One region of the Proteus faecis genome, then DNA from elsewhere that is predicted to be linked to it. Evidence: predicted binding sites of a transcription regulator. Region 1 holds the regulator's gene; each other region holds the start of a gene.
What was found. Region 1 encodes Fur, which represses iron uptake genes when iron is present. Its sites were predicted from a motif close to ATAATAATGAGAACNACTATCAA; they were not measured.
Positions count from the first base shown of each region.

Region 2: a site for Fur is predicted at 4,221-4,243, ahead of sufA (Fe-S cluster assembly scaffold SufA). Genes of this name have one in related genera too.
Region 3: a site for Fur is predicted at 6,947-6,969, ahead of ftnA (non-heme ferritin). Genes of this name have one in related genera too.

Region 1 is NZ_JASVWV010000001.1:799,927-810,720, reverse strand. Features, by position in the region: gene nagE (N-acetylglucosamine-specific PTS transporter subunit IIBC) at 1-1,356, shown strand, start outside; gene glnS (glutamine--tRNA ligase) at 1,554-3,221, shown strand; gene chiP (chitoporin ChiP) at 3,856-5,250, shown strand; gene QSH13_RS03790 (DUF817 domain-containing protein) at 5,745-6,584, shown strand; gene fur (ferric iron uptake transcriptional regulator) at 6,670-7,116, opposite strand; gene fldA (flavodoxin FldA) at 7,306-7,833, opposite strand; gene ybfE (LexA regulated protein) at 8,107-8,415, opposite strand; gene ybfF (esterase) at 8,627-9,409, opposite strand; gene seqA (replication initiation negative regulator SeqA) at 9,867-10,418, shown strand; gene pgm (phosphoglucomutase (alpha-D-glucose-1,6-bisphosphate-dependent)) at 10,493-10,794, shown strand, end outside.
Region 2 is NZ_JASVWV010000001.1:211,850-222,643, reverse strand. Features, by position in the region: gene ydiJ (D-2-hydroxyglutarate dehydrogenase YdiJ) at 1-2,668, shown strand, start outside; gene menI (1,4-dihydroxy-2-naphthoyl-CoA hydrolase) at 2,665-3,078, shown strand; gene QSH13_RS01015 (hypothetical protein) at 3,251-3,871, shown strand; gene sufA (Fe-S cluster assembly scaffold SufA) at 4,289-4,657, shown strand; gene sufB (Fe-S cluster assembly protein SufB) at 4,675-6,177, shown strand; gene sufC (Fe-S cluster assembly ATPase SufC) at 6,225-6,971, shown strand; gene sufD (Fe-S cluster assembly protein SufD) at 6,946-8,253, shown strand; gene sufS (cysteine desulfurase SufS) at 8,265-9,503, shown strand; gene sufE (cysteine desulfuration protein SufE) at 9,525-9,953, shown strand; gene QSH13_RS00980 (L,D-transpeptidase family protein) at 10,070-10,794, shown strand, end outside.
Region 3 is NZ_JASVWV010000001.1:279,445-290,238, forward strand. Features, by position in the region: gene yebS (membrane integrity lipid transport subunit YebS) at 1-1,208, shown strand, start outside; gene QSH13_RS01295 (PqiB family protein) at 1,150-3,468, shown strand; gene QSH13_RS01300 (DUF1480 family protein) at 3,675-3,917, shown strand; gene QSH13_RS01305 (YebY family protein) at 4,233-4,577, opposite strand; gene copD (copper homeostasis membrane protein CopD) at 4,625-5,521, opposite strand; gene copC (copper homeostasis periplasmic binding protein CopC) at 5,521-5,913, opposite strand; gene ftnA (non-heme ferritin) at 6,332-6,835, opposite strand; gene QSH13_RS01325 (universal stress protein) at 7,514-7,948, shown strand; gene QSH13_RS01330 (DUF2628 domain-containing protein) at 8,264-8,644, shown strand; gene cyaB (class IV adenylate cyclase) at 8,862-9,413, shown strand; gene QSH13_RS01340 (methyl-accepting chemotaxis protein) at 10,005-10,794, shown strand, end outside.

The DNA of each region.
Region 1 (10,794 bases):
ATTCCTAACTTCCTAGCAGGTCAGCAAGCTATTGATTCTGGCTTAGCAACAGTGGGGGTTACAGGTCGTTATCAAGCAGGTTTCTTCCCAGTAATGATGTTTGGTTTACCGGGGGCAGCTCTTGCTATTTATCACTGCGCACGTAAAGAGCACAAAGCAAAAGTGGCTGGTATTATGATGGCGGGTGCGTTTGCCGCATTCTTCACCGGTATTACTGAGCCGCTTGAATTCTCCTTTATGTTCGTGGCACCAGTGCTTTATGTTATTCACGCATTCTTAATGGCGATTTCTGTTTATATCGCGGCAAGCATGGAGTGGATTTCAGGATTCGGCTTTAGTGCAGGCTTAGTGGATATGTTCTTATCTTCACGTAACCCACTAGCTGTTCATTGGTACATGCTGATTGTTCAGGGTATTGTTTTCTTCTTTATCTATTACGGTATTTTCCGTTTCACTATCACTAAATTTAACCTGAAAACACCAGGTCGTGAAGATGAAGTGGTTGGTGATGAAACGGCGGATGGTTATGATGAAGATGTCAAAACAGCGCCAGCAAATAGTAAAGAAGGTATCCAGCAAGAAGCTCGTCAATATATCGCGGCTATCGGTGGTTCAGATAACTTAACCGGTATTGATGCTTGTATTACCCGTTTACGTTTAAATGTAAAAGATGCCACAGTTGTTAATGATGCCTATGCAAAACGTTTAGGTGCATCAGGTGTTATTCGTTTAAACAAACAAAGCGTTCAAGTGATTGTGGGTACGCGTGCTGAATTAGTTGCTAACGCTATGCGTGAAGTATTAACTCAAGGCCCTGTGCCGGCTTATGAAGCGCCTGCTAGTTCAACAGTATCTATGGAGAAAACAGCAGTAAAACAAGCCAACACAACTGCAAAAGTGTTACTTGAAATGATTGCACCTTTTGATGGTGAAGTCGTGGCATTGAAAGATGTGCCTGATGAAGCGTTCTCTAGTGGTGTTGTTGGTGATGGTGTAGCGATTAAACCAACCTCTAATATCGTGATGGCTCCAGCAACAGGTACGGTGGTTAAGATTTTTGATACAAACCACGCATTTTGTATTGAGACTGACAATGGTGTTGAAATCATCGTGCATATGGGAATTGATACCGTTGCGTTAGGTGGCAAAGGCTTCAAGCGTCTAGTTGAGGAAGGTGCAGAGGTTAAAGTTGGTCAACCTATCTTAGAATTAGATCTTGAATATCTGAATGCTAATGCTAAATCGATGATAAGTCCTGTGATTGTTAGTAATATCGATGATTTTGATAAGATTGCTAACCCCGTTGCCGGTGTTGTGGTCGGAAATAAAACCATTATCTACAATGTGATAAAATAAATTCTATATAGATATTTAATCCTCTATAAAGAGATGGTTAAATAAGACGATAAAACGGGGAGTCTTTTGAACTTCCCGTTTTTTTATCTCTATTTTGATAAATATCTCAGGGGTGTATTTAGCTAAGGTATTTATGAAACCTGCTTATTGGATTATAGTGGGTTAATTATGCGTTTTGCTTTGAGGAAAAAATGACCATGAATGAGGCAGATGCCCGCCCAACGAACTTTATTCGTCAAATTATTGATGAAGATCTGGCTACTGGGAAACATGATAGCGTTCATACGCGTTTCCCACCTGAACCTAATGGCTATCTTCATATCGGCCATGCGAAATCAATTTGCCTGAATTTTGGTATTGCTAAAGATTATCAGGGAAAATGTAATCTACGTTTTGATGATACCAATCCAGTAAAAGAAGATATTGAGTACATCAACTCAATTCAAAAAGATGTTCAGTGGTTAGGTTTCCAATGGGAAGGTAGCATTCATTACTCCTCAGATTATTTTGATCAGCTTTATCAATATGCGATTGAGCTGATTAATAAAGGCTTAGCTTATGTTGATGAGTTAAGCGCTGAAGAAATTCGTGAATACCGCGGTACATTAAAAGAGCCAGGTAAAAACAGCCCTTATCGTTCACGTAGCGTAGAAGAGAACTTAGCGTTATTTGAAAAAATGCGTGCTGGTGGTTTTGAAGAAGGTAAAGCCTGTTTACGTGCAAAAATTGATATGGCATCACCGTTTATTGTTATGCGTGATCCTGTGCTTTATCGTATTAAATTTGCTGAACATCACCAAACTGGAAATAAATGGTGCATTTATCCTATGTATGATTTTACCCACTGTATCTCTGATGCACTGGAAAATATCACGCATTCTTTATGTACTTTAGAGTTCCAAGATAACCGTCGTTTATATGATTGGGTATTGGATAATATCACTATCCCTTGTCATCCTCGTCAATATGAATTCTCACGTCTTAATCTTGAATACACAGTGATGTCAAAACGTAAGCTGAATCAGCTTGTGACAGAAAACATTGTCAATGGTTGGGATGATCCTCGTATGCCAACGATTTCAGGCTTACGTCGTCGTGGTTATACTGCAGAATCTATTCGTGAGTTTTGTCTACGTATTGGTGTAACGAAACAAGAAAACAACGTCGAAATGGCAGCGTTGGAATCTTGTATTCGTGATGATTTAAACGAAAATGCACCACGTGCAATGGCGGTTATCGATCCCGTTCGTTTAGTGATTGAAAATATGCCTGAAGGTGAAGAAATTCTTGTTGCACCAAATCACCCGAATAAACCAGAAATGGGAACGCGTGAAGTACCATTTAGCCGTGAGATCTATATTGATCGCGCTGACTTCAAAGAAGAAGCAAACCGTCAATATAAACGTTTGGTGCTAGGTAAAGAAGTGCGTTTACGTAATGCTTATGTTATTAAAGCAGAACGTGTTGAAAAAGATGAGCAAGGTGAAATTACGACTATTTACTGTACCTATGATGCAGAGACTTTAAATAAAGATCCTGCTGATGGACGTAAAGTAAAAGGCGTTATTCACTGGGTAAGTATTCCACATGCTGTTCCTGCTGAAATTCGTCTTTATGATCGTCTATTTAGCGTACCAAACCCAGCAGCAGAAGATGATTTCTTATCAACAATCAACCCTGAATCATTAGTTATTCGCGAAGGTTTTGTTGAACGTAGCTTAAAAGATGCAGCTATTGAAAAAGCGTATCAATTTGAGCGTGAAGGCTACTTCTGTGTTGATAAGCTTTCAACGGCAGATAAACTTGTGTTTAACCGCACCGTAGGCTTACGCGACACTTGGGCGAAGATTTCTCAGCAAGGTTAATCTAACGCACTTTAAGTCACATTAGTATTTTAATGAAAAATGCTCGGTAATTATTTATCGAGCATTTTTTTAGTTGTTTTACACCTTGGTTTGTATGATTTTTCATCTATTGATATAAAATATTTACTACTCTTAATTTGATTGATTGGTCATTTTCTCTTTTTTCGGTGATAAATTTTCATTTATTTCAGTTGAAATAATTTATTCACTATCACTTTATTCTTTTGTTTTTTCATACCATCACGCTAAATAAAACTGTAATAATAAAAGTGTGATACGAGCCATATATTTCACATCGTTAAAAAAGATTATTTATAAATACTGCTTATTATTCCTTTCTGTCAAAACGAAATTTTATATCATTTAATGATTTTTTTATAAAATAGAGTTAAATCAATCAATTATGAAATTTTCAAATCACTCTTTATAAAAGTAAAAAAATGAAACGATTATTGTGTTATGTGCCCTTTGTCATATTTTGATAAAAATTCTTTTTTTTAGGTTGATAATTCGCGTCGCGAAAAATATGCTGTTTCTAACCTAATTTAGGTTTTTTCCCCACTTGGGGTTTTATATTTGGAAATAGGCATTGTGCTTATTTCTTTTTTAGTCAAAGTCAAAGAGGAACAATGCTATGGTTATGCAACATGCTAAACCAGGCAGGGTGGCACTTGCCGTTATGGGCGCATTGCTTGTAACTGCACTACCTGCAAAAATGTCTCATGCTGAAGGGTTTATTGATGACTCAACCTTAACGGGTGGTCTTTTTTATTGGCAACGTGATCGTGATAGAAAAGAGTTAACACCAAATAGCCCCGATTACGGCAAATACAAAGCTAACTTACACCATTCTACATTCAACGCTAATTTAGATTTCTCATCTGGTTACCTCGGTGATTTTATCGGTATTGATTTAGCTGCTTTTGGTGCGGCTGAATTGAATAACAGTGGCCCTGCGGCACCTAATGAAATCGGTTTTAGTGACGCTAAAAGTCGCTGGGATGAAAAATGGACTGGCGATCGCAGTGGCTTAAGTGTTTATAAAGCGGCTGCAAAATTCAAATTAGGCAATTTCTGGGCTCAAGGGGGATATATTCAACCTAAAGGTCAAACGTTATTGCGTCCACATTGGAGCTTCTTACCGGGAACTTACCGCGGTGCAGAAGCGGGTGCTGTTTTCGATTTCGATAAAAGCGGTGAATTATCTTTCTCATATATGTGGACAGATGAATATAAAGCGCCATGGTATCGGAATATGTACAACTTCCGCAAAGCGGATCTAGAAACCAATATCAGCTATCTTCACTCTTTCGGCGCCAAATATGATTTTAAAAATAGCCTAGTACTAGAAGCGGCATTTGGTCAGGCCGATGGTTATATTGATCAGTATTTTGGCAAAGTTTCTTATGATTTCCCAATTGCTGATAATGCATTAAGAACGTCTTACCAATTCTACGGTGCTAAAGATAAAGTGACCGGCGGTGGCGTTAATGACGTTTATGATGGGCTGGCATGGTTACAAGCACTGACTTTTGGTTATACCTATAATGTATTTGACTTCAAAGTAGAAGGAACATGGGTTAAAGCTGAAGGTAATCAAGGTTATTTCTTACAACGTATGACGCCGGGTTGGGCAACATCAAATGGTCGCCTTGATATCTGGTGGGATGGTCGTTCAGACTTTAACGCTAATGGAGAAAAAGCACTTTATGCTGGCGTTATGTATGATCTGAAAAACTGGGATCTATCCGGTTGGGCTGTAGGTACCTCTTATATTTACGCATGGGATGCTAAGCCAAGTGGTAAAGCCATTTATGACCAAGGTCAGCGTATTAGAGAAAGTGCATGGAATGCGGATATTATGTATACGGTTCAAGAAGGTCGCGCTAAAGGCACTCTCTTTAAGCTTCACTATACCCGTTATGATAATCACTCTGATATTCCAAGTTATGACGGTGGTTTTAGTAATATTTTCCAAGATGAAAAAGACGTTAAGTTTAACGTGATAATGCCATTCACTATTTTCTAATATCGACATAAGGATAAAGTGTATTAATTGCACTTTATCCTAAATAAAACTAAAAAGAATTAAATACGATTACGATAAATAAAATAAGTCGTAAAAAGGTAGGGGTGCGTTAATTAAGAAGTAGAAACAAAAGAGTTGAAGTAAAAGTAGTAAACAGTTGTTTTAAAATAGTGGTATGCAGTTGTAGTAAAAGTAATGAAGTAAAGTCGTCATGTCATATCGTCTGAGATAAATGTAAGTGGGTTATGTTTATCTCTTGCGCTTCAGTTATTTCGCAGAATTTGCGTAAGGTATTTACCCTAAGTAAAGGCAGTCAGAGTGGGTATCGTAGTGGGGGGTAAATACCTTTATTTTTTCATTCCTTTCTTTTTCGTCCTTTTCATCCTTGTACGTTTTTTTATTCTATGGCAAATTTCTTGCCGTTCATTTTATCTCACCTTATTTATTATTTTGCATTAAAAGCTGTTTGATAATGCAAGTTTCCAGGAAGAAGCATGTTAAAACGATTGGATGATTTTTTATTAGAACCACCATTGAAACCTTTTAAAGGTATAAAACGATTTATTATTGAATTTCTTTTTTTTGGTGTGAAAGAGGCGCGGTCTTGTTTATTTGCGGGATTTTTCTTTTTTATTTTATTTGCAACACCAAGTAACGGTATTTTTGGCATACCTCGTTATGATGTACTTCTTATTCTCGCTATCGCTTTTCAATTATGGATGGTGTGGGGAAAGTTGGAAACATGGGATGAATTAAAAGCGATTTGTTTTTTCCACATTGTTGGTTTTGTGATGGAGCTATTTAAAACATCAGCGGCAATTGGTTCATGGAAATACCCTGATTTTGCTTACACAAAATTGTGGGAAGTCCCTTTGTTTACAGGATTTATGTATTCTGCGGTAGGAAGTTATTTAATTCAAGCATGGCGTTTTTTTAAACTTCGTATAGATAATTACCCACCTTATTGGCTGGCAACATTTGTTGCTCTTGCTATTTATATTAATTTCTTTTCTCATCACTTTATTGGTGATTATCGATGGTACTTAACTGCCTTTATTTTAGGTCTTTACGCTCGTAGTGTGGTTTATTTTACGCCTTATGATACAGAGCGAAAGATGCCCTTATTACTTGCTTTTGTTCTAATAGGTTTCTTTATTTGGCTTGCTGAGAATTTCGGTACATTTTTTGGTGTTTGGCAATACCCTAACCAAATTGGTGCTTGGTCTGCAGTACATGCAGGCAAATGGGGCTCTTGGTCACTATTGGTTATTGTTACATTTACGATTGTGGTGCATTTAAAACATGTCAAACACAGTATTAGTGTGATGAAGTAACGATATTTATATTACCTAATTTTGAATAATAAAAAAGGAACTGTTCACAGTTCCTTTTTTTTACTGAGAGATTATCCAGAATGAATTATTTCTCATCATGTGCATGGCTATCTTCTTTGCAATTACCTTCAGCGCAGTGGCCATATAAATAAAGGCTATGATTGGAAAGTTTGATACCATGACGTTCAGCGATGTTTCTTTGGCGTAATTCAATTGCATCGTCTGTAAACTCGATAACTTTACCACAATCAAGACAAATTAGATGGTCATGATGGTGTTGTTGAGTTAATTCAAATACTGATTTACCACCTTCAAAATTATGTCGGGTAACAATACCAGCATCATCAAATTGGTTTAAGACGCGATACACTGTAGCCAGACCAATCTCTTCACCGATATCGATGAGTTTTTTGTAGAGATCTTCAGCACTGACATGATGGCACTCAGGATCCTGGAGCACTTCCAAGATCTTTAAGCGAGGAAGTGTAACTTTTAACCCAGCATTTTTTAACGCTTTATTATTGTCGGTCATGCGGATTTAATCCTGTTGCTAATGGTGAATTTAATTTTTGTGCTCACAAATAGGTTTTATTCATTAATACTCGGGTGAATAAATAACCTCATTGATTATAGGCATGATATTTAAAAATAAACACCCCACCTATCACACTATCTTAGCACACCATTGAATAATTATCATTCTCAATATTGAGAATTTATTTTACCCCAGAATTTCGTCTAGGCTCATTTCTTCTTTGATTTGAGCAACCCAAGCGTCAACACGCTCTTCGGTTAATTCTGGTTGACGATCTTCATCAATTGCAAGACCGATAAAATGATTATCATCAGCAAGCCCTTTAGAGGCTTCGAAATGATAACCTTCAGTTGGCCAATGTCCTACGATAATTGCACCACGAGGCTCAATAATATCGCGGATAGTACCCATTGCATCACAGAAATATTCTGCGTAATCCTCTTGGTCACCACAACCAAATAGTGCAACAAGCTTGCCATTGAAATCAATATCTTCTAGTGTTGGGAAAAAGTCATCCCAATCACATTGTGCTTCACCATAATACCAAGTAGGAATACCTAGTAACAGAATATCGAACGCTTCGATGTCTTCTTGACTAGATTTTGCAATATCATGAACTTCGGCATTATCAGCGCCCAGTCTTTCTTGAAGCATTTTGGCAATATTTTCTGTGTTGCCAGTATCACTGCCGAAGAATATTCCTATGATTGCCATAAAGTGAGATAACCTCTTTTATTCTAAATTCGTTATATTTCAAATTGTAGCGTTATTGACTACGTCTATTCTCACTAGTTACATACTTTTTGTATGTTTCTAGTGACTCATTCACTTGTCACCTAGCTACACTTCAAAATATTTAGAGTATATTTGTCTGTGTTTGAACAATTACTAGTGAAAGATAAGCATTGTGTTTTCATCATAGAAAACTAAAAATGTATTTTGACGAAAATAGCAGGCTAATTCTGTCGAATTTGTGTGGTTTATCTGCTAGCTATTCTTGTTTTGATGCATTTTTAAGGCGTGATTTTGCGCCAATTGCTCTAGTAATATTTCTTCAATAAGTTCACTACGACTGACGTTTCTTTCTGTCGCTAACTCATTGAGAGCATTCACTGCATCTTCATTTAATTTTAACTCAACTCGACGTAATCCATTAACTCTATCACGTCTTAATTGATTGCGTTTATTAATTCTAAGCTGTTCATCCCGAGAAAGCGGGTTTGTTTTAGGTCGCCCAGGTCTGCGTTCATCTGCGAACAAATCCAGTGTGGTGCGATCAGTTTGTTCTTTTGCCATAAATTTTGCTGTGAAAGGGCGTATACCAATGACTAAATTGCGAAACGCCCAATAATACCCCACATAGTGATGTCTCGCCACTGCTTCCTGAATTTAACCTATTGTGATTTGGTCTTTTTATCAACAGACACAAATTTTAAGCACAATAATTATACACTCTATTAAATTCTCATTTTTCAGTGACGTTATTTTAAACAGTAAAGTCTATTAATTAAGCTTTTTCTAAAAAACGACGAATGGCCTTAATAACGGTATCTGGTTTTTCTGAATGAACCCAATGCCCTGTGTTTGCGACAACAAAGGCAGTCGCGAGAGGAAATTGGCGAGCTATATTTTCACGATACTCATCTAAAATATAAGGTGATAAACCGCCACGAATAAATAATACAGGATGATGCCAAGCCGGCACCTCTTGCCAGCCAATAATGTCTGAATAAGCATTTTTTATTGCAGGTAAATTAAATAGCCATTTACCATTTTTGAATGATTTGAGTAAAAATTGGATCACACCTTCCTCTTCAATAAAAGGGCGCATGATTTCCACAGCATCTTGACGGCGTGTGACTTGAGCTTCCGTTACGGCTTCAAGCGCAGCAAAAATTTTGTCATGACGGCGAACGTTATAAGCAACAGGGGACATATCAATCACAACAATATTTGCGATACGTTCGGGAGCTAACGCTGTCATCGCCATCGCAATTTTGCCTCCCATTGAATGCCCAATAATAATGGCTTTTGAGATAGTTAAGCTATCAAGTAATGCGAGCACATCTTGTGCCATATCTTGATAATTCATACTGTTGCTATGAGGAGAATGTCCATGGTTACGCACATCAATTTGTATTACGGTATTATCTTGACGAAGTGCGCGACCTAAAACACCTAAATTATTGAGATCACCAAAGAGACCATGAATTAAAACGATAGGTAAATTAGATGCAGGTGTAGTTTCAGGTTGGTGTAATTGATAATTTAATAATGTATTGAGTTTCATATTAATGACCAAAATGATTGCGATTTTCTTCTATGATGACATGCACAAGATGCTAAGCCAACTTATCGCGATAAGATGAAAGAGTAATGAAGCTTAGAAATAATTGATAAGATAAATTTATAAAAAACTATAAAAATAATGTTTTGTAGATATATATTCTAAAGTTATTTAAAAAGTTGAAGTATTGACATTGCTCAAAAATAAATAATTAGGATTTTATATTATTTGGGAATTGGTGGTGTGATATGTTTGAGTTTAAAACTGACTTTTTGCGAATAAGTTCAAAGAATAGAAGATGATACCAAGATAAACAATAGGATAAATGCCGAGCTTAGCCTTTAAAACGGTAGGATCTCGAATAGATCTTCTTTAAGTTATTGAAATTTTACCTATTTTGTTTTTAAAGATTATATCTTATAATCCTAATTACTTTTTTTGAAAACAGTACTGGGTAGCAATGAAAAAGATAGAAATTGATGACGAACTTTACCGCTATATTGCTAGCGAAACTAGGCATATCGGTGAAAGCGCTTCAGATATTTTAAGGCGTCTACTGAAGCTCGATGCCAAACAGCCCGTACAACCAGTCGTTGTCACTGAGTCAGTACAAGCACCTGTTATAAAACAGGAAGCTGAACCTAAATCGATTACACCAGCAAAAAATCCGATCCGTGAAATGCGAGAACTGCTGCTATCTGACAGTTACGCAGAAAAAACAAAATCAGTTGATCGTTTTTTACAGATCCTTTCTACGTTATATAGCCTAGATAGCGCTACTTTTACTCAATCTGCTGAAACAGTACATGGACGAACACGTATCTATTTTGCTGGTGATGAACAAACATTACTCGATAGTGGACGTCATACAAAACCGCGCCATATTTCAGGTACGCCGTTTTGGGTTATCACTAACTCGAACACAGAGCGTAAAAGAACAATGGTACAAAGCATCATGCAGGATATGCAATTCCCTGCAAATGAGATTGATAAGGTGTGTGGAACTATCTAACCACTATTGTTAATTGATGCATTGCAAAGGCTTTTGTTTAAAGCGTGATTGTGATGTCTAATAGGAGAAGATTCGTGGCAATTCATCCAAGAGCAGGGCAGCATACTCGTCAAAGTGATCTTATTAATGTGGCGCAATTAACGTCTCAATACTATTCACTTAAACCACAAGCTAGCAATAATGCTCATCGTGTGAAATTTGGTACATCTGGTCATCGTGGAAGTGCAAATCGCCATAGCTTTAATGAAGCACATATTTTGGCAATTGCACAGGCTATTGCTGAAGTACGTGCTAATAATGAAGTAACAGGACCATGTTATGTGGGTAAAGATACCCATGGATTGTCAGAGCCTGCATTTATTTCTGTTTTAGAAGT
Region 2 (10,794 bases), 590 kb from region 1:
ACTTAATCTCTTTTTAAAACCTTACGGCTTCTTTTTTGCACCAGAACTTTCTACCAGTAACCGCGCTACATTAGGTGGAATGATTAATACCGATGCATCAGGGCAAGGTTCGATGGTTTATGGTAAAACCTCTGATCACGTTCTTGGTGTTAGGGCGGTTTTGTTAGGTGGTGAACTGCTTGAAACACGAGCTATGGATACCGCACTAGCAGAAAATATTGCCCAAGAGAGTTCTGCAATCGGTAAAGTTTATCGTACCGTTTTATCCCGTTGCAAAGAGCAACGAAAGCTTATTCTTGAAAAATTCCCGAAATTAAATCGCTTTTTAACCGGGTATGATTTGCGTCATGTCTTTAGTGATGACATGAAACGATTTGATTTAACGAGAATTTTAACCGGCTCTGAAGGAACGTTAGCTTTTATTACTGAAGCGACACTTGATATCACACCAATTCCTAAACAGCGTAGCTTAGTCAACGTGAAATACGACTCTTTTGACTCAGCATTACGTAATGCGCCTTTTTTAGTTAAAGCAAATGCACTGTCTGTTGAAACTGTTGATTCCAAAGTATTAAATCTCGCTCGTGAAGATATTGTTTGGCACTCCGTTAAAGAGTTGATTACTGACATACCTGATAAAGATATGCAAGGCCTTAATATTGTTGAATTTGCGGGTGATGATAAAAATCTTATCACTTCACAAGTTGCATCATTATGCCAGCGCTTAGATTCATTAATGAAAGAGGGTCAGGGTGGTGTGATCGGTTATCAAGTCTGCGAAGATTTGGCGGATATTAACCGTATTTATGCCATGCGCAAAAAAGCGGTTGGTTTATTAGGTAACGCTAAAGGGCAAGCAAAGCCAATTCCTTTTGTCGAAGATACCTGTGTACCACCAGAGCATCTTGCTGATTATATTACAGAATTTAGAGCATTGCTTGACAGCCATCAGCTCAATTATGGCATGTTTGGCCATGTTGATGCTGGTGTATTACACGTAAGACCTGCTCTTGATATGTGCGATCCACAACAAGAACTATTGATGAAATCTATCTCAGATGACATTGTCACGTTAACAGCCAAATATGGTGGGTTACTCTGGGGTGAGCATGGAAAAGGCTTTAGAGCGCAATATAGCCCCGAATTTTTCGGAGAAACACTCTATCATGAGCTGCGTCAAATCAAAACGGTGTTCGATCCTCGAAATAGATTAAATCCTGGGAAAATATGTCCACCTTTAGCGGTCGATGAGCCGATGAAGCAAGTTGATGCGATCAAACGAGGTACCTTTGACCGCACAATTCCTTTATCTGTGCGTCAAGATTTCAAAGGTGCATTAGATTGTAATGGTAATGGACTTTGCTTTAACTTTGATGCCAAAAGCCCAATGTGTCCTTCAATGAAAATTAGCGGACAACGCATTCATTCTCCTAAAGGACGAGCTGCACTCGTAAGAGAGTGGCTGCGCTTATTAACAGAGCAAGGCGTTAGCCCAAAACAACTTAGATCTAGCCTTGAAAATAATAAACCTAGCTTAAGAGGTTTAATTGAGAAAACACGTAATACTTGGAAAGCCAAACGTGGTGAATATGACTTTTCTCATGAAGTTAAAGAGGCTATGAATGGTTGTTTGGCTTGTAAAGCTTGTTCAACACAATGTCCGATTAAAATTGATGTACCATCGTTTCGTTCTAAGTTTACTGAGCTTTATCACCAGCGTTATTTACGTCCGTTAAAAGATCATATTGTCGCTAATGTTGAATTAACAACGCCGATTATGGCGAAAGCACCTAGATTCTTTAATTTTTTTATGAAACAACCGCTGGTGCAAACATTAAGTAAGCACACGATAGGGATGGTCGATTTACCTTTGCTGTCATCACCTACATTGAGACAGCAATTGGCTGGGCACAACGCGTTAGATATGACGCTAGAAGATTTAGAACATTTATCAGAAAAGCAACGTAGTCATCATGTGCTGGTGGTACAAGATCCTTTCACCAGTTATTACGATGCAAAAGTGGTTGCCGATTTTATCAAGCTAATTGAAAAGATTGGGTTTAAACCTGTCTTGTTGCCATTTTCACCTAATGGTAAAGCGCAACATATTAAAGGTTTTTTACAGCAATTTAGTAAAACGGCGCAAAAAACGTCAATCATGCTTAATCGTGTTGCAAAATTAGGCATCCCTATGGTGGGAGTTGATCCTGCATTAGTACTTTGTTATCGCGATGAATATCGTGAAATACTGGGTGATAAGCGTGGGGATTTCAATGTTCAACTTGTTCATGAATGGTTAAGTCAATTGGTATCTGAGCCAATAGCTGTTCGTGATGATGCCGAAAAATGGTATCTTTTCGGGCATTGTACAGAAGTGACGGCGCTACCACAAAGTATGAAACAGTGGCAGGCTATTTTCCAACGTTATGGGCAGCAACTCGAATTTGTGAGCACTGGATGTTGTGGAATGGCAGGTACTTATGGACATGAACTAAATAATTACGAAAACTCGTTGGGAATTTATCAACTCTCATGGGGTAATGCATTAAAAACATTACCAACAATGCGTTGTTTAAGTACTGGTTATTCTTGTCGTAGTCAGGTGAAACGTATTGATAATATTGAGTTAAAACACCCACTACAGGCACTTTTGGAGATTATGCCATGATATGGAAACGTGAAACGACAATTGAGCATCTTAATCATATCGGACAAAATAATATGATGAGCCATTTGGGCATTGAATTAACATGTCTTGGAGATGATTATCTTGAAGGAACAATGCCTGTTGACCATCGTACTAAGCAGCCTTTAGGACTTTTACATGGTGGTGCTTCTGTTGTTTTAGCTGAAACATTAGGTTCTGTTGCGGGTTATCTTTGTACTGAAGGTGAACAAAAGATTGTTGGGCTAGAAATCAATGCGAATCATATTCGTTCAGCGAGAGAAGGTAAGGTAAGAGGTGTATGCAAACCTATTCATTTAGGACGTTCACACCAAGTCTGGTCAATAGAAATATTTGATGATGAAGGTCGTCAAGTGTGTATTTCCAGATTAACAACATCTGTTATTTCTTAAGGAATAAAAGACATATGCACAAAGTGAAATACTCGCTTTGTGCGTTTTTTTACATTTATAGATAATATCAAAAAGAATAAAAATAGAGAGAGAAAATAAAATTATTTCTTTATTTAGATTTTATTTTTAATGATAATCATTATCTTCATAATAAAAGATAAGACGAACAATAATGTTAACTATTTCTAAATTCAACACTACAGTATTATTAATTGCAGGTTTATTAATCAGTGGATGTGATAATAATTCTACCTCTAAAACGAGTAACGATATAAGTAATATTCCAGTACAAACTGTTTCTGGTTTTAATATAGCTTATCCCACTTCATTTACAATGAGCAGAGAAGATACTGAAAATTATTTTAAATCATTACCAGATAATGTTCAGGATGTCACAACAGAAATGATGGTTTATAAATCAGAACCTATTTGTGATTTGGCAGAGGTTCGTTTGGTTTATTTTAAAATGAACGATACAATGAGTTACGATGTGGATGCAGGAGCACAAGGCATCGTTGATAATATTGCGATAATAGATGGCATGAATGAAATATCCACATCAATAAAAACATTGACTATCCCAAGCGTGGAAAGTCGACATGTCTTTTTTGAAGGAAAATATGCAAAAGAAAATGTGAGTTATGAAGGGGTTTTAGCAGCTGATATTAAAACGAATCGAGTATGGCAACTGCAATTGATTAGTAACTTCAATAGCCAATCAAACAAGCAAAAAAATAGTCAAACCCTTGAATGTACAAATAAATATATCCAAACCATCACTATTAGTAAATAAGTTCGAAGAGCACACAATCCAATAAGAGGTCACCACATAAGTGGTGCTATCTTGTCCCTTATTATAAGCATAAAAATAAATGTAAATGGAGCTAGTAAGCTGTATGTGAAAATACATTTTTATGCTTTTTTCTCTAAATTTCAGTGATAACATATAAAGTGTATTTATATTGCAACTTATATGCGTATTGTGCGAAATATAAGAAAAATTAAAAGTTTTATTTTTTGTAATCAAAAAACAGAAAAGTGTTATATTACATAGTGTTAACATTATTTCTTAACATAAAAACCGCAAAAATAGAACAAAAAATACACATATATAGAATATCCTTTCAAAAGACATGGTTGAAGTGATAAGGGTTATCATTACCATTAGTGTCAGGAAAGATATCAATCTCCTTTCGAAATGAGGTCAGAAATGACAAACAACGTTGAAACTTTTTCTCTTAATGACACAGCTTGGCAAGGCATTGTATTAACGGATAGTGCGGCAAAGCATATTTGCCATTTAATTGAGAAAAATCCTGAAAAACAAGGGCTTTTCTTAAGTATTAAACCCTCTGGTTGTACGGGGTATGGTTATGTTATTGAACTCGCTACTGCCCCAAATGATGATGATCTTGTTTATGAACATAATGGAGCAAAACTTTTTGTTTCATTAAAAGCAATGCCATTTATCGATGGGTTGGTTGTTGATTATGTTCGTGAAGGACTTAATCAAATGTTTAAATTTAATAATCCTAAAGCTCAAAACGTCTGCGGATGTGGTGAGAGCTTCGGGGTATAACATAGTGAAGTTAGATTATGTCTCAGAGCAATGTTGAAATTGGTGATGAAGTTCAGGGATGGTTAAGCGATCATCACTATAAAGAAGGTTTTTATACTGATATCTCAACCGATACCTTAGAAAAAGGATTAAATGAAGCGGTTGTACGTGCAATATCGGCAAAAAGAAATGAACCAGAGTGGATGCTGGAATTTCGTTTAGATGCTTATCGCCATTGGTTAGAAATGGAAGAGCCTCATTGGTTAAAAGCAGATTATCCATCACTTAATTATCAAGATTATAGCTATTATTCAGCGCCATCTTGCAGTTCATGTTGTGCCAATGGTAGTTGCGCTGGTGGCACAAATGAGGCGGTAGTGAGTGATAGACAAGCCTCGCAAGATTATTTAACTCAAGAAGTTGAAGATGCCTTTAACCAACTTGGTGTGCCTGTAAGAGAAGGGCAAGCCGTTGCTGTTGATGCCATTTTTGACTCGGTTTCTGTTTCTACAACATATCGCGAAGAGCTCGCTGAGCATGGCATTATTTTTTGTTCATTTAGCGAAGCTATTCAAGAATATCCTGATTTAGTGCGCCAATATTTAGGCACCGTTGTATCAAGCCATGATAACTACTTTGCTGCACTAAACGCTGCGGTCGCATCTGATGGTACTTTTGTCTATATTCCCAAAGGGGTTCGTTGCCCAATGGAATTATCAACTTATTTTCGTATTAATGCGGCTCAAACAGGTCAATTTGAACGAACTATTCTGGTTGCAGATGAAGGCAGTTATGTCAGTTATATTGAAGGCTGTTCAGCACCTGTTCGTGATAGTTATCAGCTTCATGCTGCTGTGGTTGAAGTCATTATCCATAAAGATGCCGAAGTAAAATACTCGACTGTACAGAACTGGTTCTCTGGTGGCGATAGTGAAGGCGGTATTCTTAATTTTGTGACTAAACGGGCTATCTGCGAAGGCGAAAATGCCAAAATGTCATGGACACAATCAGAAACAGGTTCTGCGATCACCTGGAAATATCCAAGTGTGATTTTAAAAGGAGATAATTCGACTGCTGAATTTTTCTCGGTTGCTTTAACGAATGGCAACCAACAAGCAGATACAGGTACTAAGATGATCCATATTGGCAAAAATACCAAATCAACCATTATCTCTAAAGGTATTTCTGCGGGTAAAAGTCAAAACAGTTATCGTGGACTCGTAAAAGTACTCCCTGGTGCGCAAAATGCTCGTAACTTTACCCAATGTGATTCCATGTTAATTGGTACGCAGTGTGGTGCGCATACTTTCCCTTACGTTGAGGTAATGAATAACTCAGCACAGCTTGAACACGAAGCGACAACGTCACGTATTGGTGAGGACCAGTTGTTCTATTGCCGTCAACGCGGGTTAAGTGAAGATGATGCAATCTCAATGATTGTAAACGGATTTTGTAAAGATGTGTTCTCAGAATTACCGCTGGAATTTGCTGTGGAAGCACAAAAATTATTAGCAATCAGCTTAGAGCATAGCGTCGGTTAACGATTATTAACCAAATTCTGAGTATAAAAATACCGAAGGCATATATTATGTTAGAGATTAAAGATTTACATGTCAGTGTTGAAGGCAATGAGATCCTTAAAGGATTAGATTTGCAAGTTCGTGCAGGTGAAGTTCACGCAATTATGGGGCCAAATGGTTCGGGTAAAAGTACCTTATCGGCAACACTTGCTGGGCGTGATGAATATGAAGTTGATGAAGGTTCAATTACCTTTAAAAATAAAGATTTATTAGAGTTAGAACCGGAAGAGCGCGCAGGTGAAGGTATTTTTATGGCGTTTCAATATCCTGTTGAAATACCCGGTGTTAGCAACCAATTTTTCTTACAATCTTCAGTGAATGCGGTGAGAGAATATCGTGGTCAAGCGCCACTAGATCGCTTTGATTTTGAAGATTTTATTGAAGATAAAATCAAATTATTGGATATGCCACAAGATTTGTTAACACGTTCAGTTAATGTGGGATTTTCTGGTGGTGAGAAAAAACGTAACGATATTTTGCAAATGGCTGCATTAGAGCCTGAATTATGTATTTTAGATGAAACGGATTCAGGCCTTGATATCGATGCATTAAAAATCGTTTCTAATGGTGTTAACAGTTTGCGTGATGGCAAACGTGCTTTTATTGTTGTAACACACTACCAACGTATTCTTGATTATATTAAACCTGATTTTGTACATGTGCTTTATCAGGGAAAAATCATTAAATCAGGTGATTTTTCATTGGCGCAAAAATTGGAGGAACAAGGTTATGGCTGGCTTATTGACCCTCAATGAAAAGCGTGAAAAACAGCGCCAAGTTGAACTGCGTAATCAACAAGCACTAAAGATGTTTTCAGCGTTATATCATCAACGTAAAGGTGACGATAATCTCAATGCTCGTAATCATTGGTTGCAAGTCGAGAAAGTCGGTTTCCCTGTTTACCGCCATGAAGATTGGCATTATACGCCATTAGAAGAGACGTTAAGCCAGCACTATCAACAGTTGCCACCTTTTGATGTGCAAAGTTTAATGGCCAAACACGCATTATCTTTTGATTGCTACCGTATTGTTATGGTGAATGGCACATTTTCACCGATAGAAAGCAGCAGAGACTTTGGCCCTTATCAAGTCACTTTACTTGATAACCAAAGTGAATTACCCAAAGCAGTAAATGGTGAAATTTTCTTGCATTTAGTGGAAAGTTTAGCGCCACATCCTTTGCTTATTACCCTGAAATCAGATGTTATTGCGGATAAACCACTTTATATCCTCAATATTACTCAAGGGGAGCAAGGCACTGAGGTAAATAGTGCAAATTATCGTTTTCACCTTGATGTTGGTGCGAATACTCAGATGCAAGTGATAGAGCACTATATCAGCAGTAACAACGAAAATCGTCATTTTACAGGGGCAAGATTAACCGCAACGATTGGTGATAATGCCTCGTTTAACCATATCAAATTAAGTTTTGAGAATGGTGTAAGTCAGCATTTTGCTCATAACGATCTGATGATAGGTCGTGATGCTAGAGTCAATAGTTATGCATTTTTATTAGGTGCTAAACTTAGTCGTCATCACACGAGCTCGGCACTAAAAGGTGAAAATACAGCGCTTTCGATGAATAGCGTTGTATTACCTAAAGCAGGCGAAATAGCGGATACCCGTACATGGTTGGTTCATGGTGAAAAAAATTGCCAGAGTCGTCAACTGCATAAAAGTATTGCGATGGATGCAGGGAAAGCCGTATTTAACGGGATGATCACCGTGACACCTCAGGCATTAAAAACAGATGGTCAAATGACTAATAACAATCTGTTGCTGGGTGAGAAAGCGCAAATCGATACTAAACCACAGCTTGAGATCTATGCTGATGATGTGAAATGTAGTCATGGTGCCACTGTAGGGCGAATTGATGATGAACAACTATTTTATTTGCGTTCACGCGGTATTGCTTTAAATGACGCCCGTAAAATGATCATCCATGCATTTGCGGCAGAATTAACTGAATCGCTAGAAAATAGTGTGATCAAGGCGCAGGTATTAGACAGAATTAATCAGCGCTTATTAGAGGTATAAAATAAGGCATTATGACGCATTCCATTGAAAAAGCGCGAGATGATTTTCCAATTCTTTTACAACAAGTAAAAGGAAAACCATTGATTTATCTCGATAGTGCCGCAAGTGCTCAGAAACCGGCTTGCGTCATTGAACATGAAAAGCAATTTGCCTTAACACAATATGCCGCGGTTCACCGCGGCATTCATACGTTAAGTGCAAATGCGACAACATTAGTTGAAAATGTCCGTAAAAAAGCCAGTCATTTTTTAGGAGCCCATAGCGAAGAAGAGATTATTTTTGTTAAGGGAACAACGGAAGGGATCAACTTACTCGCAAATGTTTATAGCCAACGATTTTTAAATGACGGTGACAATATCATCATTACGGAAATGGAACATCATGCAAATATTGTTCCTTGGTATATGTTGGCAAAACAGTATGGTTTTAATGTTCGTGTATTACCGCTATTACAAGATGGTACACTCGATTTAGCTCAATTACCTCGCTTAATCGACAAAAGAACTAAATTACTCAGCCTTACGCATCAATCAAATGTATTGGGCACAGTGAATCCTATTGCTCAAATTATTCGTGATGCTCGCCAATATGCTATTGAGCAAGGAGGGGAGTTACATATATTGGTTGATGGTGCTCAAAGTGCAATGCATCAAACAATTAATGTTTCACAACTTGATTGTGACTTTTTTGTTTGTAGCGGCCATAAACTTTATGGACCTACTGGTATTGGCTTGTTGTATGGTAAAAAAGAGATACTGAATGAATTACCGCCTTGGGAAGGCGGTGGCGCGATGATAAAGCATGTTCACATTAATGGTGATATTACCTATGTTGATGCACCTTGGCGCTTTGAGGCAGGAACACCGAATATAATGGGAATGATTGGCTTAGGTGCTGCATTAGATTATCTTTCACAATTAGGCATGAATAATATTGCTGAGTATGAAAATCATATAATGAAGTATGCCCAAGAACAGTTGCAAAAAGTAAAATCTTTAACGCTTTATGGCAATGATTCTCGACAAGGTGTGATAGCGTTTAATTTAGGTAAACATCACGCTTATGATGTTGGCGCATTTCTTGATAATTATGGTATTGCTATTCGTACAGGGCATCATTGTGCGATGCCAATTATGGATTATTACCAAGTTCCTGCAATGTGTCGTGCATCTCTTGGCTTATATACCAATAAAAATGATATCGATGCATTGGTTAATGCGCTATTACGTGTTGAAATGTTATTAGGTTAATGATTAAAAAAGAGGTTATTCATGGCAGTTGCCAATTTGCCAGATGAAGCAAAACTATTACGCAATTTTTCTCGTTGCCAAGATTGGGAACAGCGTTATCTTTATATGATAGAATTAGGTGAGCGTCTTCCGTCGCTAACAGATGAACAGCGCATTTCAGCTAACTTTATTGAAGGTTGCCAAAGCCAAGTATGGATTGCGGTTTCTCTTGATGAGAATAAACAACTGCTATTGGCTGGCGATAGTGATGCAGGCATTGTGAAAGGGCTTGTTGCTTTAGTCATTATCTTATTTCAAGGTAAAACAATTGAGCAAGCTTTAGCGACAGATGTAAAACATTATTTTTCATCATTAGCACTAGAAAATCACTTAACACCTTCTCGTACGCAGGGTTTACATGCGATGGTTACGACACTAGTCAAGCGTTTTTCAGAATACGCTGTAGCATAAATGTTACCTGATCCCGCATTAATGTTCTAAACTGACTTATTATATGAAAGCATAACAATGATAATGTTATCATCATAATAGTCAGTTTATTTTATTTCTAACACACGGGATAAACGATGAAAAAATGGTTAACTCTTTTGGGGGTATCGCTGTTAGGGATGAGTAGTCACTTATCTTATGCGACAGAATATCTACTACCTGCTGATGACCAGCGTATTATTGGTGAAAATTTTTCATATATAGTTCCCGATGATAAACGCTCACTAGAAGCTATTGCGTCCGAATACCAAGTGGGATTGCTCAATATGATGGAAGCCAATCCTGGTATTGATCCTCTTTTACCTGATGCGGGTAAAACATTAACTATTCCATTACAGATGATTTTGCCTGACACAGTACGAAAAGGTATTGTAATCAATCTTGCAGAATTGCGCCTGTATTATTACCCCAAAGAAGGAGGTACAGTTGATGTTTACCCTATTGGTATTGGTCAATTAGGGCGAGAAACACCTGAAATGGTGACATCGATTTCCCAATTAATTAAAGATCCAACTTGGACACCGACGGCGAATATTCGCAAAAACTATGCGGCTAAAGGGATCACGCTACCGGCTGTTGTTCCTGCTGGTCCTGAAAATCCAATGGGAGCATATGCCTTAAGATTGGCACATAGTCGAGGTGAATACCTTATTCATGGTACTAATGCTGATTTTGGTATTGGCTTAAGAGTGAGTTCTGGTTGTATCCGTTTAAGACCAAATGATATTGAGACATTATTTAATGTAGTGCCTAAAGGAAGTCGAGTTCAGGTTATCAATAAACCGATTAAATTTACTGAAAC
Region 3 (10,794 bases), 520 kb from region 1:
GTGACCACCTCGTGACACTACCTCTTGCATTAAAGCGTGGAGAGGATGCTTATTGCCCGCGTTGCCAAGCCAAACTTGCATCTTATCGACATTGGTCATTAACTCGCCTACTTATTCTCTCTATTACAATGCTTATTTTGGCATCCATAGCATTTACTCAGCCATTAATTAAGATCCACCTATTAGGCACAATGATAACTGCAAATGTGGTTGATGGTATTCGCATGATGTCAGAGCAAGGTTCTCCTCTTACGGCAACAATGGTCGCCTTTTGTGCTATCGCAGCCCCCCTTAGCCTCCCTATCGCTATTTTATATCTCCATTTAGGAGCGCGCTTACGCCTTAATCTTCGCCCGGTCTTATTAATGTTAGGAAAATTAAAAGAATGGGTAATGCTAGATGTCTATTTAATTGGGCTTGGTGTTGCAACAATAAAATTAGGCGATTATGCAACCGTCTATATTGGCAATGGTCTAATTGCCTTTGTTTCTTTAATGATACTTAGTTTATTAATGCTAATTAACATTAATATGGACCAACTTTGGCAACGTTTTTATCCGCAAAAAGAAATAGAAAACAGTCCTGCAACTTGCCATTATTGTCATTATCATTTTAAAAGAACACCATCAACACACTGCCCACGTTGTAAATCTTGCTATACCCCAAGACAGCCAATGAGTTTACAAAAAACATGGGCAGCATTAATTTCAGCAATAATTCTGCTAATACCAGCAAATTTATTACCTATTTCTATTTTCTATTTAAATGGTCAACGTAGTGAAGATACTATCTTTTCAGGTGTACTTTCCTTAGTGAATTCAGGCAATACCCCGATTGCGATTATTGTTTTTATTGCCAGTATTTTTGTACCTTTTTTCAAGATTATAATTATGCTGGGCTTATTATTAAGCATTCATTTTAATTCTAGTATTGACCCTTTACTTCGAATGAAACTATACCGTTTCGTCTCTTGGATAGGACGATGGTCAATGCTTGATCTTTTTGTGATTGGGCTGATGATGTCATTGATTAATCGAGATCAATTGATGACTTTTACAATGGGGCCAGCGGCTTTTTATTTTGGTACTGCGGTTATTCTTACTATCCTTGCCGTTGAATGGTTGGATAGTCGTTTATTATGGGATACTTATGCAACAAGAAGAAAACGACGTTCAGGACACACAAGCCCAAATACGCCGCAAGCGTAAAATTTCGACATTTTGGCTTCTCCCTGTTATCGCCATGTTTATTGCTAGTTGGTTGCTTTTCCAACATTGGCAAGATAAAGGTATACAAATCACGATTGATTTTCAAACCGCATCAGGAATTGTCTCTGGCAGGACACCTATTCGCTATCAAGGCGTTGATGTGGGTCTTGTTAAAGATGTCACTTTAAGTGATGACTTACGCCAAGTGATTGTTACGGCTGATATCCGCAAAGATCTTGCGACAGCACTACGCCAAAACACACAGTTTTGGTTGGTTACACCTAAAGCTAGTCTTTCCGGTGTATCTGGACTAGATGCTTTAGTTGGTGGTAACTATATCAGCATGTTACCCGGGGACGGTGAAAAGCAGTTTAAATTTATTGCTCAGGATGTTCGTCCTCAAGCTAATATAGATAAAAATCAGCAATTAATAACGTTAACAGCAGATAAATTGGGTTCACTCAATGTTGACTCTCAAGTTTATTATCGTCAAGTTCCTGTTGGTAAAGTATATAGCTATGCAATTCGTCCTGATAATCAGGGTGTTTTTATTGAACTTAGTATTGATAAACAATATGCCCACTTAATTCGTCAAGATAGCCATTTCTGGAACGTCTCTGGCTTTCAAGGTGATTTCAATTTAAAAAGTGGTGTATCAGTAAAAATGGAAAGTGTTTCTGCTTTAATCAATGGTGCAATCGCTTTTGATTCCCCGGAAAATAGTCCTCCAGCACAAGAGAACCAGCAATTCGTTTTACAATCAGCAACCTCTGTAGATGCGGGTAAAGCGATATATGGCGAAGATGGATTAATTATTTCTCTAACCAGTGAAGAAAGTTGGGGCGTTGATGCAGGGCAACCTATTCTTTTTAGAGGAATAACTATTGGACAAATCATTCAGCGTAATATAAGTGATGACGGGGTTATTTTTGATGCAATTATTGCCCCTGAATATAAGCATTATATTTATGAAAATAGCAAATTTGTTGCCAATAGCCGAATTAACGTCAACATGGGCCTAAATGGCATTGAAGTTCAAGGTGCGACACCTCAAGAATGGCTTGAAGGAGGCATTCATCTTATTCAAGGTACTAAAGGCTCACCTAAAGAACAGTATCGTCTTTATCGTAACGACTTTTTTGCTAAAGCCAGTGTGAATGGCAATGAATTACCTGTAACACTCACTTTAAAAGCATCAAGCCTTCCCGGGATACAAAAAGGTTCTGTGGTTCTTTATCATCAATTTCAAGTCGGTGAAATTACTGATGTTCGACCTTTAATAGATGAATTTGATATTGATGTATATATCTCTAAACAATATCGTCATCTACTCACAGAAAAAAGTGTCTTCTGGACTGAAGGGGCTGCTAAAGTATCTGTTAATGGCTCAGGATTAACTGTCGAAGCAACGCCATTAAATCGCGCATTAAAAGGCGCAATCAGTTTTGATAATTTCGAAAATATCAATAGTAACGTTTCACGTTACAAACTCTATCCATCAGAAACTAGCGCACGAGCTATCGGTGCACAGATTACTTTAAAAACCTATGATGCCAGTAAACTCTCTGAAGGAATGCCAATTCGTTATTTAGGAATTGATATTGGGCAAGTCGAATCCTTGATCCTTTCACCTGATAGAAAAGCAGTGACTGTATCTGCTGTACTCTATCCTGATTATGTCAAAACCTTTGCGAGATCAGGCAGTCGCTTCGCTGTTGTTACTCCTGAATTAACAGCATCGGGATTAGATAACTTAGATTCACTTATACAACCATATATTAAAGCAGAGCCCGGCAATGGGGGTGTATATCGTAAATTTGAATTACAAACATCCAACATTACAGACTCACGCTATCTTGATGGATTAAACCTTGTGTTAAATGCCACTGAAGCGGGCTCGGTACAAATTGGTACACCAATTTACTACCGTGGTTTGGAAGTCGGCGCCGTAACAGGCCTTGAACTAGGTAACATGTCTGACAGAGTATTAATTCACATCCGTATTAGTAAAAAATACCAATACCTTGTTCGAAATAATACAGAGTTTTGGCTCTCATCTGGATATAACTTCTCGTTTGGCTTAACTGGTGGTGTTATCCGTAGTGGAACATTTAAGCAATTTATACGTGGTGGGATCACTTTTGCAACCCCCCCGTCCACACCATTACAAGCAAAAGCAAAACAGGAACAGAATTTCATTTTAAATGATAAAGAACCTAAAGATTGGAATGAATGGGGAACGGCAATACCTAAACCTTAAAAATTAGATAATTCAGCCCTATTTCAGAAGATTTATTTAAAGCGGATCACAAAAAATGATCCGCTTTTTTTATTTTCAAAAAACATTTTGGAAATCGATTCCATTTATACTATGCTTAATTCTGTTTGGTCAAAAAGCATTCTTTGAAATAAATGCCTCTAACAAAACATAACGGAACACAACATCGCTTAAACCGGAGTTTTATTATGAAAAAGATAACGTTGAAAATTGCTTGCTATGAAATTGAAGATATTACTTTAAAACACTCTTCCGATAATCAATTAGCTTATATTCATATACCATGTGATTATGACAAAGAATTTTGCATGCAATTAGATGGATGGGATGAAAACACCAGCATTCCAGCCCAACTGAAAGATCAAAATATTCTGCTTTATCGCCATGCTTATGATAAAGATAATCACCACTGGATTTTAAAAGTGGCATAACGAGGATGCTAAAGCGAAATAAAAAAAGCCAGATAAATCATTTATCTGGCTTAGGGAAATGGCTCATTTTGAGCCGTGCGCTAAAAAGTAAAATGTTGCTTACGGCATAAACAAAAATCGAGAACTCACTCAGACTTTCTCAGACTTTTCTATCTCACAACCTACTGTTAAATATTAGCTAACAATATGTAAAGATCCAGTAAACAACCTAGTAGCACACTATTTTCTACTCAAAAAATCGTTGTTATTTATTTTTATTATTTAAATCAACATGATAAAAATAAAAAATTCTTATCTATATTATCAATCAATTGATTAATTGTTCTCACAAAGCGACTTAATCGCGCTCTGTATCACTTCTACTGATTTTTTCTTTTCAGGTGAATGAGGATCTGGTAGCAAAATAACATCAATTAGCTGCGCTTTTACTTTGCCACTTTCCATTTGTTTCATTGCAATTTCATTAAGAGGATACTGCATCAGTGTTGCTGGATTAATCACAAACCAAGCACCATCAGCACGACAATTAAGCATCACTTCTTCACGTGTAAATGGCCAATCGTCACCAAATTGAAGCTTACTGACCGTTGAAATAGGTGCCGCCGAGAATGCTTGAAAAGTAAAGAGCATTAACATTCCCGCGAATAAGAAACGTTTCATGTAGATATCTCACTTAAGAAATTAGGTTTTTTAAATTATATCGCAATCTATACAGGTGAGTTAATCGCAAAGATGGCTACGGTAAAAATAACCATTGTTCCAAATAATAGTTCAAGCCAACTATTTACTAGCAGCCATTGAAAGTTATTTTTCTTACGAATATGAGGAACTAAGACATAACGATTGATTACAGCTAAACCAAGCATTAACAACACTAAACTAATTTTAAGCCATAACATGCTTTGGTATTCAGATGATAATTGTACTGCTGGCCATCCAGGAATTAACATAATGGCACTGATAATACCGGTAATCGTCACCAATAAAACAGCAAGATGACCAAAAAGTGAAAACTGCTTCATTGTACCAATGATAGGCCTGATCATCCCATCTGCAAGCTCATCTTTATTCCGTAAAAACTGCAAACAAGTGACAAATGGCCATAAACCACCAAACCAATACGCTGCGCTAATAAGATGAATACTTTGATTAACTTTATAGAATATCGCTTCTGATCCTGTAAACATAGCACCATGACCAATTGATGCATGTAAAATCAACATAATTGAAGAAATAATTAATAAAGAAAAGTTGCGAATATAGCGTTGGTGTATAAATAAAATAGCCAATGCAGCGGTTGCTAATACCAATTGCCATTGCCAAATTTGACCAAACGAAGTACCTAAGACGGCTCGCCATATTTCAAATGACCAAGCATCTTCCCAACCATCCCCCATAATACCAGATTGCACAATCATCCATAAATAAGTCGTAATAAAGACGATAACAGTGCTAATAGCTAATGCGGGGCGCAAACGAACCTGAATAAGAGGAATGAACTTATCTTTAGCAAGAATGGCAGCCGAGAAGCTCAGTCCGAACATAAACATGACTGCCACGAAATGGAAAAAACGGCATAAAATATAAACGTCTTCAGGTGTCATTATTTTACACTAAATTGATAAGAACCTTTTGTCTTGTGTCCATCAACAGAAACAACATTCCAATTAACTAAATAATCACCTTCTGATAAATCACTTTCTAAAGGCAATAATAATTTAGTATTGTTAACGGGATCTAAAGTCAGTTTTCCTACGGTGATTTCTTTGCCATCACTATTAGTGACTTTGATTTTGCTAAAAGCTAATTCAATACCTTCAGAAAAGTCTAGCGTGATAACTTTAGGCGCTTGTGCTTGTTCAATAGCAGCACCTTCAGCAGGTAACTGTGATTTTAAGTGTGCATGTGCTAATGCTTGTTGGTATGACATACCAAGGAATAAAACAGCAATAGCCGATAATTTACCCCAAGATGTCTTAAGTGTATTTAATGACATAATAACCTCTTAAATTACAGGTGATTTTTTTATTTATGAAAATATTTTATAGCAATTTTACGTCAAGATCTTTGCTTCTTGATATTAGAAATAAAAGGTTGTGAACTAGCACTCAAAATATATGTTATTTAGAGCAGTTTCTGTTTCAAATATCACCCATTTTTACACTTCGAAAAAATATAATACCCTTATTGACAGTCTAAACAGTTCAATACATAGCCAAATACAACTAAAAGTAAAATAATCCCCCTGTATAAATAGCATTCAATAAGTATTTTTAAGAGCAAAAAAACAATATTAGTAAGAGAAAAAATAAAAGATAAGAATAGTAAGGAAGGCGATGCAGAAGAATAAAAAACGCCCTGCTATTCGTTCACAGCAGAGCGTAATAAGTCATTTATTAGCTTAGGCCTAAAAATTAAACATGTGCAGATGCTGATAATGTGTTCAGATCTTTATCTAATAAGAATAAAGCTTTGCCACTGTCACCAACCATTGCTAATTTATCTAGGATTGATTTGAATAATTTTTCTTCTTCATGTTGCTCTGCAACATACCATTGTAAGAAGTTAAATGTCGAATAATCCTGAGTTGTCATTGCAACATGTGCTAATTTATTAATCTCAGATGTAATATGCTTTTCATGTTTGTAAGTTTTATCGAACAACTCAGCTAATGATGAAAACTCAGCAGGTGGAGCTTCAATCGCTCCAAGTAAAGGCATTGCACCTGTATCACTTAAGTAATCAAATAAACGGTGCATATGTTCCATTTCTTCACGAGAGTGAGCTTTTAAAAATTTAGCAGCACCATCAAATCCTTTATCGTCGCACCAAGCACTCATTTGCAAATACAGATTTGCCGAGTAAAACTCTAAATTTAACTGTTCATTCAATTTATTGATCATATCTTGATGTAACATATTTTACGTCCTTTGCGATGAAAATTAACATTATGGGTATTATGCACAGTTAAAAATAAAAATATAGCGATTTAGGTGTGGTTTATTTATTTTTTCAATTAATTACCTGTAATAAAAATAAAAACCAATCTCATTTGTAATATGTTTTTAATACTCTTAGAAAGCTAAATAGCACTTATTATCATTAAGAGTAAATATGCATTTATCCATTAAAGAAAAAAATCATAACAAGTTGAAATATATGAATATTATTTTTTAGTTTCAATTTTTCATATTTATTAAACTTTTCTTTATAACCCAAGATATACAAATTAATATTAAATAAAGATCATATCTTACCTATGAAAAATATAAAAAATAATCTTTGTCATATATCAACAAAATAATATCTATAACTATCAATACTAGAAAAATAAAACATCCATCCATTAGCTATTATTATTCGCTATTTTTTATAATTTCCATTTGATATTGCTACATATTCGTTTGCTCAGACATCCATTCTTTTTCACTTTTTTTCATATAAAAAAATACATAACTCTCAAAAAATAAAAATAATTTCAATTTTTGTGCAGTTTTTCATTTTGACTGATAAGATTAGTAGGTAACTCATATTTGTATGCACAAAAAATTAATATTAAAGCCCTAATCATAATAAAAGGTTAATTAGGAGCCACTATGACAAAAACAGTGTTAGTACCCGTTGATTTTACAGAGCTTGGTTTATTGGACAAGGTTGTGTCTCATCTAAAAGCATTGTCTGTCGCTGACAAATTGAATATTCATTTTTTATCAGTCATTCCAAGTTATGAGTCTTTTGTCGGATTTGCATTTGCAGGACAAGACAGACTAGCAAGTGACAAACAACGGATTGAAATTGCATTATCCACACTAAAAGAAAACTTATCGCATATTGACATTCCCAATAGTACAACTCAATTTTATGTATCTATAGGTAATCCTCGCGATAAAATTTTAGAAACCGCAAAAAAAATTCAAGCAGAGCTAATTGTCATTGGTTCTCGTAATCCAGGTATGAAAACTTATCTTCTAGGTTCTACCGCATCTTCTGTGGTCAGTTATGCAGAATCATCTGTATTAGTCGTGCGCTAATCGCCCACCTCATCTTCCATAAGAAATCTGGTATTTGTCATAAGCCAGATTTCTTATTCTTTTCACTATAAAATCCATTCAAAATGATATTTTATTTTATCGTTCTTATCTTTAAGAGTAATGATTAAAAACATATTCTGAAACAATAAGATAATTATTAAAAAACACCACAAACATATTCACTTTAATGCTTTTTATATAAACAAATATATTTATTCATCTCATAATAAATTTATATTGTTCATAATGTTAAATTATGTAAAGATACTTTTTCTATTAAGACTAACTTTAATCAATAGGGTAAAAAGAATTAAAATGAATAAAGAACTTTCTGAAAAGTGGCAAGAGCGTTTTTCATTTTTTGACAAATATGGTTCACCTAAAACACCAGAATTTAAAGCAGCTTATAAAGAGCTAGCCTTTGGAAAACGAATTCTTATTGGAATGAATATCTGGGCATTTTTCTTTGGTTTTATTTACTTTCTTATTTTAGGTTTATGGCGTAAAGCATTAACATTATTTGCTATTAATATTGCTATTTTTACAATTATTGGTTTTTTACCTGTAAATAATGGTGTTATCAATGTGGTGGGTATTGCAGTTAACATTTTATGGGCTATAACAGCCAACTATGCCTATTACTTAAAAGAAACTAAAAATGATCAAAGTTGGAACCCATTTGAAGGTGTTCTGTAATAATAAAGGGGGTAATGCCCCTTTATTTTTTCTAACTCTTTTCTTTATTAATAACATTATATCCCCTGCCTTTATTTCATAATAACGTTATCTATTGTTGTATTTAAACACTTTTATCTAATTTAAATAAAATAATTAAATAGCATTAAAAGTTTTTTATCCCAAAAGGACTCATTGTTAATGCTATAATTCATTAACGCTAATTGGGGGAAAACGTATGTCTGAACATTTTCAAGGCAAATTTGAAGCTGAACTAAAATATCACCTTCAAAATCCAGAAAATTTTATTAATGAATTAAAAAAAGCAGGTGCCACATTATTTACGCCTGAAAATAAAGAAACAGATTGGTACATGGAACATGATAATACTGAATTTTCAGCTCCTACTATCAGTTTATGTATAAGAAAAATGCATCCCGCAGGAATAAATCTTCTTATCGTTAAAGGTCCTGATTTATCGCAATGTGAAGCGGTTCGTATCGAAGATGCAGAAAAAACTGTCTCTATATTTACGACTCTTGGCTACCATTGTATTCTCAATTATACAAAATCAAGAGAAATTTATTTTCTAGATAAGTTTCATATCACTATTGATAAGTTAGATAAATTAGGCTCATTTGCTGAGTTTGCCATTATGACTGACGACCCAAGTAAACTCCCACTCTATATTGACCAACTAAGGCATTTAGCCACAAAATTTGGCTTCACAGATAAAAATCTTGAGAAAAAGAACTATAAAACACTAATGTTAAATAACTTAAAATCATAAATACATTTATCCCTTCACGCTATCATTCTTTAGGGATCTTTTTGCTTCTCTCTCACTTATAACGTTAGAGTCTCTTATTTGTTCTATTAAATAAACAAAAAATAATTTAATTTATTGCTGTTTTAATCATTATTACTTTTTTATTTTATAAATAGAAGCACTCACACTATTTAAACCTAATTGTTTAAAAAGAAATGAGTTAATTACATAAAATTAATAATAAATCAACAGGTTAACTACCATTCTCTAAGGAGGTATCTTTTATATCATTTTTATTATTTATCTTTAACTTTTAATATTTAAGAAAAATTAATTAAAAATCAAAGCATTACGAAGCAATAAAATACATTTGATAAATTTATTAATTAGAACAATAAATAAGCATAAAGAATATTTATAAAATGCCGATACTATTTTTTAGTATTTGAAAAAATCAAAAGGATATATGGCATTAAATCAAAGAGTGACCTAAAAACATATTTTCATGTGTTTTTTTATTCTTTGTCTATACCAGTTACAGGAAGTAAAAATAAAACTTAAAAATCAATAAATTACACAGTTATATTTTTATGAAAAAGGAAATAACATTACATGTTTAACAACTTAAAACAACGTTATTTGCCAAACGTCTCTTTTAATATGTCAGGTTTAAAAACCACCACTTTAGTTTGGCTTATTACAGGCTCTTTAATCTTACTTCTTGGTCTAGCCTGTGTTCTATTCCTCTCTTCAGTTAATGATTACAAGAGAAATTTAAACACATTAAACAATATCTATCATGAACAATCACTATTAAATAGTACTTGGGAGGATTTACTACAAACGCGTAATACCTTAAATAGAGCCAGCTCTCGCCACTTATTAATTATTAATAAAATGGCTACAGCTAACACTGACATCTCTTCATTATTACAACAAACTAAAGAAAAGCTACAGCACGTTGAAAATGGATGGGAAAGTTTCAAAAATTTTCCTCATAACGTTGAAGATCAAAATTATGTGCAACAATTAGAGCAAAAATATACTGAACTTAATGTAGCACTCATTGAATTTTTAGCCTTCCTAGAACAAGGCAAAACATACGAGTATTTAAATCAGCCAACACAAACCTATCAAGACAATTTTGAGCAAGCCTATACAGCCTATCATCAACAACTAGAAAACTATTACACAGCTTCATTGGATGAAGGTGAGTTGCTGTACGATAAAATTATTTATAGTTTAATCGTTATTTCAGTTTTAATTGTTATCTTTTCTTTCTTAGTCCAAGTTGTACTGCGAAAAAACTTTATTTCACCTTTAAACGCAATAATGAAAAATATTGAAGATATTAGCAATGGAAAATTAGCAACCGATGTCACCACAAAAGGTCTATATGAAA